DNA from 2 places in the Mesorhizobium waitakense genome. Region 1 is predicted to be linked to the other one. Evidence: predicted binding sites of a transcription regulator. Region 1 holds the regulator's gene; the other holds the start of a gene.

The links. The regulator LexA, encoded in region 1, represses DNA repair genes until DNA is damaged. The targets are predictions, from matches to a motif close to TGTTCNNNNTGTGTTCNG.
Region 2: a site for LexA is predicted at 5,520-5,537, ahead of AC07FD_RS35080 (ImuA family protein). Genes of this name have one in related genera too.

Annotation. Positions count from the first base shown of each region.
Region 1 is NZ_JBWKME010000162.1:8,468-16,299, reverse strand. Features, by position in the region: gene gltX (glutamate--tRNA ligase) at 1-375, opposite strand, end outside; gene AC07FD_RS30765 (ComEC/Rec2 family competence protein) at 478-2,940, shown strand; gene lexA (transcriptional repressor LexA) at 2,934-3,671, opposite strand; gene AC07FD_RS30755 (GntR family transcriptional regulator) at 4,043-4,780, opposite strand; gene kynU (kynureninase) at 4,945-6,192, shown strand; gene kynA (tryptophan 2,3-dioxygenase) at 6,256-7,092, opposite strand; gene AC07FD_RS30740 (AMP-binding protein) at 7,089-7,832, opposite strand, start outside.
Region 2 is NZ_JBWKME010000192.1:121,066-128,897, forward strand. Features, by position in the region: gene AC07FD_RS35070 (error-prone DNA polymerase) at 1-3,048, opposite strand, end outside; gene AC07FD_RS35075 (DUF6504 family protein) at 3,045-4,520, opposite strand; gene AC07FD_RS35080 (ImuA family protein) at 4,462-5,496, opposite strand; gene AC07FD_RS35085 (metallopeptidase family protein) at 5,681-6,103, shown strand; gene AC07FD_RS35090 (DUF1737 domain-containing protein) at 6,358-6,564, opposite strand; gene AC07FD_RS35095 (HpcH/HpaI aldolase/citrate lyase family protein) at 6,616-7,506, opposite strand; gene AC07FD_RS35100 (DUF4153 domain-containing protein) at 7,801-7,832, shown strand, end outside.

The sequences.
Region 1 (7,832 bases):
GCCGTCATAGCGGGGCGGCAGGCCCTTGGCGCGTGCTGCCTCGCGCATTGCCTCGAGCTCGGCAGGCGTCTCATAGCTGTAGTAGGCCTTGCCCATGCGCACGAGCTCCTCGGCCACCTCGCGATGACGCGGCGCGCGCTCGAACTGCGAGACGGCCTCGCCATCCCAGGAGAGGCCGAGCCAGGAAAGCCCGTCGAGAATGGCTGCGGTCGCGGCATCGTTGGAGCGCTCGCGATCGGTGTCCTCGATGCGCAGCAGCATCGTGCCGTCAGTGTGCTTTGCGTACAGCCAGTTGAACAGCGCCGTGCGCGCGCCGCCTATGTGCAGGTAACCGGTGGGCGAGGGGGCAAAACGGGTGACGACCTTGTCGGACATGAAACTCTCGGAAACCATCTGAAGCGGGGTGTGGTTGCATGGACTTTCGCGCATTGCGCGTTCATGTAGCATAGGGTGTCGAGGGCGCAAGGGGCAGACCCGATGGCTGGACGGGGCCGGGGCTCGGATCAGGGCGAGGACGCCGCTATTGGCGTCAGCGAACGGTCCCTGTTTGCGATGCCGCTGCCGACTACGTTGCCACCGCCATCACCCATGTTGCCGGACCCCGGCAACCCGCCGTTGCAAGCGGATGTCTCCGTCCCCGTCCCTGTTGCCGAAGCCGGCAGGATCGTGCGCGTGCGCCGGCAAATCGGCCGGATATCGCTGCCTCGGCTGCGGCACAGCGTGGCCACGGCAGCGGGCCTGGAGCTTGATCGAGGCGTAGCCTTCCTGCTGGTGCCGGTCTGCCTGGCGATCGGAGCGATCGGCTATTTTTCGCTGACGGTGGAACCAGATTTTGCAAAGCCTGTCGCGGTCGTCGTTCTGACGGGGCTCTGCGCGTTCGTCTCGCGTTCCAGGCCGAAAACCCATCTGTGTTTCATGGCTGCGCTGCTGTGCACGCTCGGCCTGCTCGCCGGCAAGGTCGAGACATGGCGGGCGGGAACGCAGATGCTGGGTTCGGAAATCTCGACTCAAGTGACCGGCCGCGTCGTCTCGCTTGACCGAATGGAGACCGGCCGCATCCGGCTGACCATCGACGTGACGTCGACCGCCAGGCCGAAATTGCGCTATGCACCAGAGCGGGTTCGGCTTTCGGCACGAAAGATCCCGGCAGAGATAACCGCAGGCTCCCTGGTCACCGGCTACGCCAAGCTGTTGCCGCCCACCGGCCCGGTGCGGCCGGACAGCTACGACTTCTCCTTCGACAGCTATTTCGCCGGCATCGGCGGCAGCGGGTTTTTCCTCAGCAATCCGAAGCTTGTCGCCGGCAATGACGACGACATGCCGCCTTCGGCCCGCCTTGCCTCGGGGATAGAAAATGCCCGCGAAGCCATCGCCGACCATATCAGGGGCAGTGTCGGTGGCGCCGAAGGCGAGATCGCCGCGGCGCTGATCGTCGGCGTGCGCGCCGGCATTCCCGATGAGATCAACGAAGCGATGCGGCGCACCGGCATCTACCACGTCATCTCCATTTCAGGGCTGCACATGGCGCTGGTGGCCGGCACCATCATGATGCTGATGCGCAGCGCCTTCGCCCTGTTTCCTGACTTTTCCGCGCGCAGACCGGTCAAGAAATACGCGGCCGCCGCCGCACTTGTCTCGATCGCCGCCTATCTCGTGATCTCAGGCATCGTCGTTGCCGCCGAGCGCAGCTTCATCATGCTGGCCGTGATGCTGATTGCCGTGCTGTTTGATCGGGCGGCGCTGACCATGCGCAACCTGGCGATCTCGGCGATCGCGGTCATTGCGGTGTCGCCGCATGAAGTGGTCGGCCCAAGTTTCCAGATGTCGTTCGCGGCGACCTCGGCGCTGGTCGGTGCCTATGCCGGCTGGTCTGATCATCGTGCGGCGAAAACGAAACCGCCGCCGCCACGGCGATCTCTGCCTGACTTTCTCACCAGAAAATTCCTGTCGGCGATGGGCGGCCTTGCCATGACCTCCATCATCGCCGGCTCTGCCACGGCGCTGTTTGCCATCTGGCATTTTCAGCGGGTGTCGCCGCTCAGCCTGTTCGCCAATCTCGCCATCATGCCAATCGTCTCGTTGGTTGTGATGCCTTTCGCCGTCCTCAGTGCACTGGCGATGCCCTTTGGCGCAGATGGTCCCTTTCTTTACGTGATGGGCAAAGGCCTGACGGTGATGATCGCTATGTCCGGATGGATTTCCGAGCGCTCGCCGGTCGACGCGGTCGGTTTGATTTCGCAGCAGTCCGTCCTGCTGGTGGCGATTGCCTTGGTCATCGCGACGATGGCCACGACATGGCTACGGCTCGCAGCCCTTCCGTTCGCGCTTGCCGGCCTGTTGACCGTCTCGGACACGCGCGCACCGGACGTGCTGATCTCGGAGGACGCCCGGCTGGTTGCGCTGCCGATCGGGGGTGGCGAACTCGCCGTCAGCCGGGCACGCCCGAACGAATTCACGGTCGACAACTGGAAACGCGCGCTGACATCCGAAACCATCGTCATGCCGGAGGTGTTCAGCAAAGGAGACGGGCAATTCGAGATAGCCGATGCCGCCGAGCTGCCGTCGGGCGCGCCTTTCTATTGCACATCAGGCATTTGTCTCGCCAAGCATCCGTCTGGTGCGATCATCGCGCATGTCGAAGACCGAAAGGACGCCTGGATGGCCTGCGGCTTCGCCGACCTGATCGTCATCAATGACGCCACGGCCTATGACCCCTGTCACAATCCGCTGGTGCTCGTCATCACCAAGCGACAACTGGCCCGCAAGGGTAGCGCGGCCGTCTTCTTCGATCGCCAATCGGCGATCACGCCTGCGACGATCAGCTTCGCGGTGGACAGCCCATACCGGCCCTGGCACACGCAGCGCAAGTTTTCGCGCGAGGCGAGGGGCCTGCCACCCTACCGCAAACCCGAAAAGCCGGTCGCAAGCCCTGCTCAGTAGCGCCTGATCAGCCCGACGAGCTTGCCTTGCACCTTGACCCTGTCCGGTCCGAAAATGCGGGTTTCATAGGCCGGGTTGGCGGCTTCGAGAGCAATCGAGGCACCCTTGCGGCGGAACCGCTTCAGCGTCGCTTCCTCTTCATCCACCAGCGCCACAATGATCTCACCCGGGCTGGCTGTATCGGCGTTGCGGATGATGACGGTATCGCCGTCGAAGATGCCGGCCTCGATCATCGAGTCGCCCTTGACCTCCAGGGCATAGTGTTCGCCGCCCATGATCATGTCCGGCGGCACCGAGATCGAATGCGTCTGGTGCTGGATGGCGTCGATCGGCACACCGGCCGCGATGCGTCCCATGACCGGGATCGACACGGCGGAAACCACGTCGTCGTCATTGCCGGCCGAAGGCATCCGCGAAGACGCAGGCTTGAGTTGCCGGCCAAGGCCGCCTTGACCGAGGCTGCCCTGGATGACGCTTGGCGAGAACTTCTTTGCCGCGTTGAGGCCTGGCGCGATCGAATCCGGTAGCCGCAGCACTTCCAACGCGCGCGCCCGATTGGGCAGGCGGCGAATGAAGCCGCGCTCCTCCAGCGCCGTGATCAGCCGGTGGATGCCGGATTTGGAGGCAAGGTCGAGCGCTTCCTTCATCTCGTCGAAGGATGGCGGAATGCCGCTTTCCTTGAGCCGTTCATGAATGAACATCAGCAGTTCGTGTTGTTTGCGCGTCAGCATGGCAGCCCCCAGGTTACCCAAAACCAGAATCGGAAAAACAAACCCAGAACAAACACTATCTGTTCCAGTTGTGTTCCGCAACCGTTTAAAGTTTAATGAACTTGTTAAGGCGGCTGAAATTATTCGGCGCCCCGGCAGTGGGTCGCATCGACGCTTGCCTGCCACCGCCGAGCGCTTGTTGGATTGAAATTGCTATGGTTAATGGCCTGTGGCCCACCCTGTGTCGGGCTTGGCCTCGGCTAACGCTGGAGCTCGACAAGAGGGCTCGGTTCACTTCACCGGTCGTGGCTCCCGTGAACGAAAGGGAACCAAAATGCCAACTTTGGCGGGAGGAAATTGCCCATTTCGCCTTTGCCTTGTTCCTCGTCGCATTACCGCTTGTTTGTGATGCCGCCGCCGGCATGGACATAGACATGCAGCGTGTAGCCGATGTGGGCAACCATCAGGGTTTTCGCGCGCTCGATGTCGCGATCCAGCGCCGCTTCCATGAGCGCGGTATGATGTTCGATCGCGACGGCCTGGCGCAACGCCTCCATGGCCTCTTCGTAGCCATGCTGGAGACCGGCGGCCGCCCGCAAGGTTGGCGCCAGGCCAAGAAAGCGGTGATGGCGACGAAACTGATCCGCGATCGTGGAGTGGAAGGTCAGCAGCCAGGGGGACGCCGCCGCGCTGAGCAGTGCCGCGTGGAAAGCCTCGTGCTTTTCATCCCATTCGTCGACCACTTCGTCGGACGGGTCGTCGACCGCGGTCCTGCTGCGCGACAGCCGGTAATGGGCGGCAACGACGGCGTCCTCCCATTCACGGCCGCCTTTCTCCATCGATTCCTGGAGCAGAGGCAGTTCAACCACCAATCTGGCGCGTGACAGATCTTCCAACTCGTTGCGCGAGACCGGAGCGACGGCAAAGCCGCGATTGCTGATGGCGGTCACCAGGCGCTCGGCCTCCAACCGCGAGAGTGCCTCGCGCAGCGGTGTCCAGCCGATGCCGTAGCTGTTGCGCAACGCGCTGAGCTTGAGCGGTGCGCCGGGCTTCAAACGGGTGGTGAGGATATCGCGGCGCAGCAGCCTGTAGGCTGCTTCTGTCTTCGAGAAGTGCTCGTCGTCCAGCATAGCCGTCCATCCGTACCGCTTGGTCGGGTGATTATATATGAAATCCTTTCATTGCGTAAATTATATATAATGTTTGACAACTCCCAAGGGACTTGCCCATGATCGCCAACGGTTTCACCTGATATGTTCATCTGAGCACGCTCATGCGCGGGGATAAGTCGACCATGAATGCAACTCCCGATCTCGCTGAAATCGAGGTGATGGATGCCGCGGACCCGCTACGCGCCATGCGCGATCGTTTCGTCTTGCCGCAAGGGGTGATCTACCTCGACGGCAATTCGCTTGGTGCGGCTTCACCCGCCGTCTTCGACGAACTGAACAAGGCCGCGACACAGGAATGGGCGCAGGACCTCATCCGTGCCTGGAACACCGCCGGCTGGTTCGACATGCCGGTCGAGCTCGGCGACCAACTCGGACGCCTGATCGGCGCCGCGGCCGGCCAAACTGTGGTCTGCGATACGACGTCGATCAACATCTACAAGGTGCTACATGCGGCGCTCGCAATGCGGCCGAATCGGTCGGTCATCGTCGCCGAGGGCGACAGCTTCCCGACCGATCTCTATATGGCCGAGGGCGTTGCTTCGACGCGGCCGGGTACGGTCCTGCGGCTCGAGGGCGTCGATGCGCCTGATATCGAGGACCTGATCGACGAGCGCGTCGCCGTTATCCTGGTCAACCACGTCAACTACAAATCCGGCCAGTTGCGCGACATGGCGGCGCTGACGCGCAGGGCCCATCAGGCCGGTGCGCTGATCGTCTGGGATCTCTGCCACACCGCCGGTGCGCTGCCAGTCGAACTCGACGGCGCCAATGCTGATTTCGCCATCGGCTGCACCTACAAGTACCTCAATGGCGGCCCGGGTTCGCCAGCCTTCATCTATGCTGCAAAGCGGCACCATGGTGATGTCTATCAGCCGCTCAGCGGCTGGTGGGGGCATGCGCGGCCGTTCGCCTTCGAACAGGGCTATGCCGCCGGCATCGGCATCCGCCGGTTCTTGTGCGGCACGCAGCCGGTGTTGTCGATGCGGGCGCTCAAGGGCGCCCTGGACCTCTGGAACGACGTCGACATGGCGGCGGTGCGCCAAAAGAGCATCGCGCTGACCGATCTGTTCATCCAGCTGGTCGAAGCAAGGTGTGGCGCCTACGGGCTCGAGCTTGAAAGTCCGCGCAACGGCAACGAGCGCGGCAGTCAGGTGTCATTCATCCACCCCAGCGGCTACCAGGTGATGCGGGCCTTGATCGAGCGCGGCGTGATCGGCGATTTCCGCGCGCCTTCGACTATCCGCTTCGGCTTCACGCCGCTCTATGTCGGCTACAAGGATGTCTGGCAGGCGGTCGAGGTGCTGGAAGATATCCTGCGCACGGGTGCCTGGCAGGATGCGCGCTTTGCGGTCAAGACTGCAGTCACGTGAGAGTACGTCGCCCAAAAATGTGTAGCGGTTTTGGGTCAACGACATACGCAAAGCGGAAACAGATCAGAGCCGGGTGCGAACTGTCCAGAGCTCCGGAAACAGGACGACCTCGAGCATCTTCTTCAGGTAGGACGCACCCGACGTGCCGCCGGTGCCGCGCTTCAGGCCGATGATGCGTTCGACCGTGGTCACATGATTGAAGCGCCAGCGGCGGAAATAATCCTCGAAGTCGACCAGTTTTTCAGCCAGCTCGTAGAACATCCAGTAGCGCTGCGGGTCGCGGTAGACTGCCTGCCAGGCGACCAGGACCGCTTCATTCTCCGTGCGCGTCTCACGCCAGTCGATACGGTTGGCGTCGGCACCGATGTCGAATCCGTTGCGGGCGAGCAGCAGCAGCGCTTCGTCGTAGAGCGACGGTTCGGCCAGGATCGCATCAAGTTTCCCGCTGAGGTCCGGCCGGTGCTTGTGCGGGCCGAGCATGGCGAGGTTGCGGTTGCCGGCCATGAACTCGATGGCGCGATACTGCCAGGACTGGAAACCCGAGGACTGGCCGAGCGCGTCGCGGAACTCGGTGTATTCGCTGGGTGTCATCGTCCGCAGCACGTCCCAGGCGTTGTTCAACTGCTCGAAGATGCGGGCGACGCGCGACAGCATCTTGAAGCTCGGCTCGAGGCGGTCGGCGCGGATCGAGCGGATCGCGGCACCGATCTCGTGCAGAGCAAGCTTCATCCAGAGCTCGGAGGTCTGATGCTGGATGATGAACAGCATCTCGTCATGCGCCGACGACAGCGGCGTCTGGGCTTCCAGCACTTTCTCCAGGTGCAGATAGTCGCTGTAGGACATGCGCTCCTTGAACGACATCTGTGCGCCTTCGGACGCCGGATCGTATGGCTCGCTCAACTGATTTTCTCCGTGCGCAGTCGGAAGCGCTGGATTTTGCCGGTCTGCGTCTTGGGCAACGCAGCAATGAACTTCACAGATCGCGGATATTTGTAGGGCGCGATCGTCGCTTTGACATGGTCCTGCAGGCGCTTGATGGTCATCGCGTCAGGTGCCACACCTTGCGCCAGCACGACATGCGCCTCGACGATCTGGCCGCGTTCGGCATCCTCAGCGCCGGTGACAGCGCATTCGGCGACGTCCGGGTGCGCCAGCAGCGCTGCCTCGACCTCGGGGCCGGCGATGTTATAGCCGGCGCTGACGATCATGTCGTCGGAGCGCGCGGCGAAATGGAAGAAGCCGTTCTCGTCCTGGCTGAAGGTGTCGCCGGTGAGGTTCCAGCCGTCGCGAACGTACTCCTTCTGCCTGTCGTCAGCCATGTAGCGGCAGCCGGTCGGGCCGCGCACCGCCAGCCTGCCGGTCGCGCCGCGCGGCACCTCGTGCATCTCGTCATCGACAATGCGAGCCTCGTAGCCGCCCACCGGCTTGCCGGTCGACGCAGGCTTCATATCGTCGAAGCGGTTGGAGATGAAGATGTGCAGCATTTCAGTGGCGCCGATGCCGTCGAGGATCGGCTTGCCGGTCTTTTGCGTCCACTCCTCGAAGACCGGAGCGGGCAAGGTCTCGCCGGCCGAAACGGCAACGCGCAGCGATGATAGGTCGGCACCCTCATCCATGGCCTTCAGCATGGCGCGATAGGC
Region 2 (7,832 bases), on a different contig from region 1:
GGTTCTCTGCCAGATGATGATGTTGGCGACGGCCTTGTCGTCCTCCAGCGTCAGGAAGATCGCGTTGCCCTTGCCGGGGCGCTGCCGCACCAGCACGAGGCCGGCGACCGAGACACGCCTGCCATCGCGCACGGATGGCAATCCGGCATTGGGCGTGACGCCGGCCCGGTCGAGCCGCTCGCGCAGGAAGGCGACCGGATGCGCCTTCAGCGACAGGCCGAGCGAACGGTAGTCATGGATGACATGCTCGCCGAGCGGCATTTTGGGCAGCTTCGTCTCCAGCTCCAGCTCGCGCAGGCGGATCGCCGGCTGGTCGAACAGCGGCAGCTTTTCGGCAGCACTCTTGCCGTCGAGCGCCCGCACCGCCCACAGTGCTTCACGACGATCAAGGCCAAGCGAACGGAAGGCGTCGGCCTGCGCCAGCTTATCGATCTCGTCGACATCGAGGCCGGAGCGCAGCCAGACATCCCTGACCGACTCGTAGCCTGAACCGCGCCGCTTGACGAAAGCGTCCATGCGCTCCTCCGACAGGCCCTTGATCTGGCGGAAGCCGAGCCGCAGCGCATGATTTGTCTTGATGACACCACGCATTTCGGCATGGCGTGGGAGGATGCGGTCCGGATCGAAAGATGCTTCCTCCAGCGTGGAGTCCCAGACGGAGAAATTGACGTCGACGTCGCGGATGTCGACGCCATGGTCGCGCGCGTCGCGGACGAGCTGGGCCGGCTGGTAAAACCCCATCGGCTGCGAATTCAGGATCGCGGCACAGAACACGTCGGGGTAGAAGGTCTTGAACCAGCAGGAGGCATAGACGAGCAGGGCGAAGGACGCGGCGTGGCTTTCGGGAAAGCCGTATTCGCCAAAACCCTCGATCTGCTTGAAACAGCGCTCGGCGAAGTCCTTCGTGTAGCCCTTACCAATCATGCCGTCGATCATGCGCTGGCGGTAATTGCCGATGGTGCCGGTGCGCTTGAAGGTGGCCATGGCGCGGCGCAGTTCGTCGGCCTCCCCCGGCTTGAAACCGCCCGCGACGATGGCGATCTTCATGGCCTGTTCCTGAAACAGGGGCACACCAAGTGTCTTGCTGAGGATCGCCTCCAGCTCCGGCTTTTGATACTCGGCCTTTTCCTTGCCTTGCCGTCGGCGCAGGTAAGGGTGAACCATGTCGCCCTGGATCGGACCCGGCCGCACGATCGCCACCTCGATGACAAGGTCATAGAAATCCCTTGGCTTGAGACGCGGCAGCATCGACATCTGGGCGCGGGATTCGATCTGGAAAACGCCGAGCGTGTCGGCGCGGCAGATCATGTCGTAGACCTGCTTATCCTCCGGCGGCAGGGTGGCCAGCACATAGGGTTGGCCATATTTATCTCGCGCGTTTGGATAGTGATCCTTAAGCAGGGCGAAGGCACGCTGCAGGCAGGTCAGCATGCCGAGCGCCAGCACATCCACTTTCAGGATCTTCACCGCGTCGAGATCGTCCTTGTCCCATTCGACCATCTTGCGCTCGTCCATCGCGGTCTTGACGATGGGCACGATCTCGTCGAGCCGGTCCCTGGTGATGACGAAGCCGCCGACATGCTGCGACAAATGGCGGGGAAAGCCCATGATCTCGTTGGAGCGCTCAATCACCAGTCTTGCCAGCGGGTCGGCGCGGTTGATGCCGCCAGCGTGCGCCTCCTTCTCGCCAAGTTCGGAGGTCGACCAGCCCCAGATCGTGCTCGACAATGCGCTTCTGACATCCTCGGAGAGGCCCATGGCCTTCGCCACTTCGCGCAAGGCCGAGCGGCCGCGATAGCTGATGACGGCGGCGGCGAGTGCGGTGCGCTTGGCGCTGTATTTCGTATAGATGTACTGGATGACGGTCTCGCGTTTCTCATGCTCGAAGTCGACGTCGATGTCGGGCGGCTCGTTCCTCTCCTCGGAAATGAAGCGCTCGAACAGCGTGTCGATCCTGTCCGGCCCGACTTCGGTGATGCCGATGCAGAAACAGACGATCGAATTGGCGGCCGAACCGCGCCCCTGGCAGAGGATGTCCTGGCCGCGCGCGAACTTGACGATGTCGTAGACCGTCAGGAAATAGCGGGCGTAGTTGAGGCGCTCTATCAGAGCGAGCTCTTCCCCGATGCGCTTGATCACGGACGCAGGCACCCCCGCCGGATAACGATTGGCTGCCCCCTCCCGCGCCAGCCGTTCCAGCTCGGCCTGCGGCCCGAGACCGGACTCCGTCGGCTCGTCGGGGTAGTTGTACTGGAGGTCGCTGAGCGAGAAGGTCAGCTCCTGCGCAAAGCGCAAGGTTTCAGCCAGCGCCTGCGGATGCCTGCGGAACAGGCGCGCCATCTCCATCGGCCGCTTCAGATGGCGCTCGGCATTGGCGGCCAGCTGCAGCCCGACCTCGGCGACGGGCGTGTTGAGGCGGATCGCGGTCAGCACGTCCTGCAGCGGGCGCCGTTCGGCCGTGTGATAGAGAACGTCGTTGGTCGCCATCAGCGGGATGCCGGCATTCTCGGCAAACGCCGCTGCCTGCTCGATCCGGAAACGGTCATTGCCCGCATAGTCCGGCGAAACGGCCAGACGGAGATTTCTTCCGAAACGATCCTTGAGCTGGCGAAGCAAGGCGAGACTGTCTTCAACGCCTGCCGTCAGATCGGGCAGGACCGCCAGCGACATCAGGTCCCCCCATTCAAGCAAGTCGCCGCGCTGGAGAAGAGTGGCGCCCTTCTCGTTCTCGTCGCGCAGATTGGCTTGCGTCAGCATGCGGCAGAGATGCCCCCAGCCCTTGCGGTCCTGCGGATAGGCGAGAATGTCAGGCGTGCCGTCACCGAAAACCAGCCGGCAGCCGGGATGGTAGGAGAGCGTCTCGACCTTGGCCTGCTGCCAGGCGCGCACCACGCCGGCCACCGTGTTGCGGTCGGCAAGTCCGATCGCGGAAAAGCCGAAAAGCTTGGCGGCGACCACCAGTTCCTCCGGCTTGGAGGCACCGCGCAGGAAGGAGAAATTCGACTGGATGCCGAACTCGGCATAGGGAATGACGGTCAGCGCATTCATGCGAAGACCCCATGCAGGAACCAGCGCGGCGGCACCTGCGAGCCGCCATAAAGGCCTTGCCGGTAGAGCCAGTAGCGGCGGCCGTCGGCATCCTCGATGCGGAAATAGTCGCGTGTCGATGCCGCCTCGTCGCTCGCGGGCTCGCGCCACCATTCCGCCGCGATGCGTTCCGGTCCCTCGGCACGCGTCACCCTGTAGAGCGCACGCCGCCAGCGGAAGTTCAGCGGCGGGCCCTCCGGCATTTCGGTGGCCGGCACCTCGATGGGCTCGGGCGAGCGGAACAGCCGGATCGGCCGTTCCGGCGGGAAGATGGTCATTGGCGCCTGCATCCGGTCCGGCTTCTTCGGCGGCGTGGTCCGGCGCGGGGCCTCGGTGAAGGGGATCGTGACGACGGCGCGCTCAGGCAGATGGCTTTCCACAGTGACCGGTTGCAGGACCGCGCCCTCGCCGAGCCGGGCGCGGATGCGGTCGGCGAACAGCGCGATATCGGCGCCGTCATCGGTCACGTCGCCGGCAAGGTCGGCCTGCTGCATGTCGAAGGCGGCGGCCGACAGCACCGAGAGCCGGACGAGATCGAAGCCATAGCCGGCATCGATATCCTGTTCGAGCGCGGCCAGCCTTTCATGGAACAATTTCTGGATCAGAGGGGGTTCGCGCATCGGCCGCGAGGTGCCGATGGCGATGCGGCTGACCGCGCCGTCGACGCGAAACAAAAGCAGCGCCAGCATCCTGGCGCCCTCGCCACGGCGCTCGAGATCGGTCTTCAATGCCGCAGCCAGCATGCCCACCAGCCGCTCGATATCCTCGGTCAGGGTGACGGGCTCGCTGAGATGACGCTCGACTGAAAGCGGCGCGACGGGAAGGCGCGGCGACACCGCCTCGTCGAGACGGCCAAGCGCCTGGTCGAGGCGCAAAAGCAGCGAGGCGCCGAAGCGGCGGGCAAGCGGCGCGCGCGGTGCCGCCATGACGGCGCCCGCCGTGCGCAGGCCGACGCTCTCTAGGCTGGTGCGGGTCGCCGGCTCGATGCGCAGGGCCGCCAGCGGCAAGGGCTCGAGCAAGGCTTCCTCCTCGCCGGCGGCGACGATGCGGTCGCCGGAAAAGCGTGCCGCCGCCCAGGCCGCCCCTGGTGTCGCGGCAAGCCCGGCGCGGACATCGAAACCCTGATGGAAGAAGCGCGACAGGATGTCGTCCAGCATGGCGCGTTCGCCGCCGAAAAGATGGGTGCAGCCGGTGACGTCGAGAAACAGGCCGTCCGCTGCGTCCAGCGCCACCAGCGGGGTGTAGCGGTCGCACCAGTCGGCAAGGCCTTCGAGCAGGCGGCGGTCGGCCTGCGGATCGGCCTCGACGATGTCGATCGACGGATGCATGGCGCGCGCATCGGCGATGCCCATGTCGCGCTTCAGGTGCAGTGCCTCAGCCCGCTCGTCGAGGGCTGAGATGCGCTGCGCGTTGCCCTTGCGGTGGCTGATCACCAGCGGCAGGTGATCCGACGGCCGGGAACGCCAGGACCGCCCCAGACGCTGCCGCAGGATCCTTTCGACCGCGAGATAGGGAAACCACAGCGACAGGATTCTTTGCTCTTTCCTCGTCCCTTCTTTCGTCGCCCCACCTTTCATCGAATGCGCGTTCATCGGGGTTCCACTCCAGTGTGAATTGTCCAGGCAGGGCCGTGCGGCTCTTGCCGATGGTGAGGGTGAAGGCTGGGCGGCCGATCGAGCCGGCGAGCGGCCCGGCGATGGTGTCGCGCGGCACCGCCGGCGCCGACGCGACGATGAGACGAACGGGTGCGGCCGTCGGTTCGGGCTCGGCGGCCTGCCGCAGCAGGAACACCGGGCGGCCGGCACTCTGTGCCCGGGCATGCAGCCGGCGCGTTACGGTCAGGTCGAGCCGCTGCGGATTGCCGCGGATCTCGAGGATGACGGCGGCGAGCGCCGTCATCCGGGCGGCCTCCTCGGCGACCCACAGCGCATCGACAAGTTTTGGCGTCTCGGAAAACAGCAATTGCTCGGCTTCGATGCCGAACGAGGCATGAAGCCCCCTGGCATAGGGAAAGCCGGCCTCGCGAAAAATCTCCGATGTGCCGATCCACAGCACCTGCAGCCCTTGCGTCTGCTTGAGGATCAGGCTTGCGAGCGACAGAGCGAAGCCGGCGACGGCTCCGGCATCGCGGGTTTCAATGCCATGGATTTCGCTCAAGGCGGCTTTCGGCAGGCCGCCGCTCAGGGCGGCATCGAGCCGCTCGACGCCGGTGGACAGGAACGCATCCGGCAGCGCCGTGGCAACGCCTCGGCGGACAATCGTCACATCGATGTTGGGACCGGCGTCGACGCGAGCATCGAGGGCCGCGGCAGCCGGCGCCTGCAGGCGCTCGGGCAGCGTTCCCTCGATCTTCGCGATCTGGCGGCGCAGGGCAAAAACAGTCTCCCGCGCCACGGCGGTCATCGCCATGACGGTCAGCTTCCACTCACAATTGTTCCTGTTATGTTCCCTATAGATTCCAGAGGGTGCTGGAAGAGTCAAGCAGAGTCATGGGGAATTTATTCCTGTCGCGCGGCTTGGCAGAGGCGCGGCCGCCCGCGCCATTTGCTGATTGCGGCGCGAAAGCCTATATGCCGGGATCAAAGGACACAGCATGGCCCGCATCTACAAGACCCGCAGCTGGCACGACGAACTTTCGCCGTCGATGGAGGAAATGGAGTTCCTGGCACTGGAGGCTTACGCCCATCTGCCGGAGGATTTTCGCAAGCTGACCGGCGAGATCGTCATCCAGATCGCCGAGTTCCCGACCGACGAGATCATGGACGATCTGTCGCTGGAAACGCCCTTCGACCTGCTCGGCCTGTTCGAGGGACGCGGCATCGCCGAGCGCTGGAACCCGCAGACCGGCGAAGGCCCGAACCGCATCACGCTCTACCGCCGCGCCATCCTCGATTACTGGGCCGAAAACGAGGAAACGCTGGGAGACATCGTCACCCACGTGCTGATCCACGAGATCGGACACCATTTCGGCCTGTCGGACGATGATATGGAGAAGATCGAAGAGGCGGCTGAGTAGAACGTCAGAGGCTTGCGCACAGCGGTAAGGAACTGGCGTCTCATTCCTTCGCGCCCCCCTCTGGCCTGCCGGCCATCTCCCCCTCAAGTGGGGAGATTGGCAGTTTCAACCTCCGCTCCTTTTCTTCCACGCTGAAAATTAGCGAAAGCCGTCCACGACATCCGATCTCCCCCCTTGAGGGGGAGATGTCCGGCAGGACAGAGGGGGGCGCTGTCCCGCCAGCGTGGGGGCTAGCCGTATACCAATCGCCAAGCCTACCAATCGCTGAGTTTGGTGTCCGGCCCGTATTCCTGACCGTCGACGTCCTTGACCACGGCCTGGCCGCAGCACATCGTCTTGGCCTTCTTGTCGAAGGCATAGGTCGGCGAGCCGAACAGGTGCCAGCCCTTGTTCAACGCCGCAGTCACCTTGTGGCAGAAGCTGGCATCATCAGGGCCAGTGAGAAAGCGGTAGAGTTTCATCCGTCAAATTCCTGTCGTGAGTGCCCATAGCCCGCGCGCATCGGGCTGATATCATGCGCCGATGGCCGCCGCCTTCGCCAGCAGTTTTTCAGCTTGTGCCAGGTGCAGCCTCTCGACCATTTTTCCATTCAGCGCAATCACGCCCTTGCCGGCATTTTCCGGAAGCGCAAAGGCATCCTTCACCAGGCGTGCCTCGGCCACGGCTTTTGTGGACGGCGCAAAGGCCAGGTTCGCCGCTTCGATCTGGACCGGATGGATGAGGCTCTTGCCGTCGAACCCCATGCCCGCCGCTTCCGTGCATTCATGGGCGAAGGCGTCTAGGTTGCGGAAATCGTTGGAGACGCCGTCGAGCATGTCTAGACCGCCGGCGCGCGCGGCCAGCACCATCTGCATCAGCCACGGCACGAGATAGCGCCGGTCAGGCGTCGCCAGCACGCCGGTTTCGTAGAGCAGATCGTTCGTTCCGGCAACGAAACAAGCCAAGCGCGAGGCCGGATCGCGGCCAAGTTCGGCAATGGCGCCGATGTTGAGCAGCGCCTTGGGCGTCTCGATCATCGCCCACAGTTTCACGCTGTCGGGGACAAAATTGTCGTCGAGCATATCGCCGGCCTCGAGCAGGTCGCGCGGCGTGTCGACCTTGGGCAACAGGATGCCGTCGGGCTCGCAATTCGCCGCTGCCAGCAGGTCGTCGGCGCCCCATTCGCTGGCCAACGCATTGATGCGCACCACCATCTCGCAGCGGCTGCCAAAGTGGTTGGCAACCGGGCGATTGGCGAAAATGCCGGCCAGCTTTTCACGCACGGCAATCTTGTCGGCCGGGGCGACGCCATCCTCGAGGTCGATGATGACGGCATCGCAGGCAAGCTGCGCGATCTTGGCCAGCGCCTTATCGTTTGAGGCAGGGATGTAGAGCACCGAGCGGCGCGGGCGATGGGTTTCCATGGCTGATCTATGCAGTCTGTGGATGGTCGAGGCAAGTCGTCTCCGGCCCTGCACGAAAACTGCACACGCCTGCGGAAAACCTCCTCCGATCCGCCCCGCCGTCTCCCTGCCAGCCTGCGAGACAGGCGGCATGCAAAACCGAGCAAAACCCCGTTGGTCCCTTCCTTACCGGCTGCGCAACGAAGGCTGGTGGCTGGTCAATCCGCCGCGCGCGAATCCGGTGGCGATCCTCATCCCTTTTGCCCGCAAGCGCCCCCCGACCGTCCGGCTGGAAGCCATCAGGAGGGCCAGGTCATGAAAGCTTTCTTCCCTGCGGCACCGAGCTA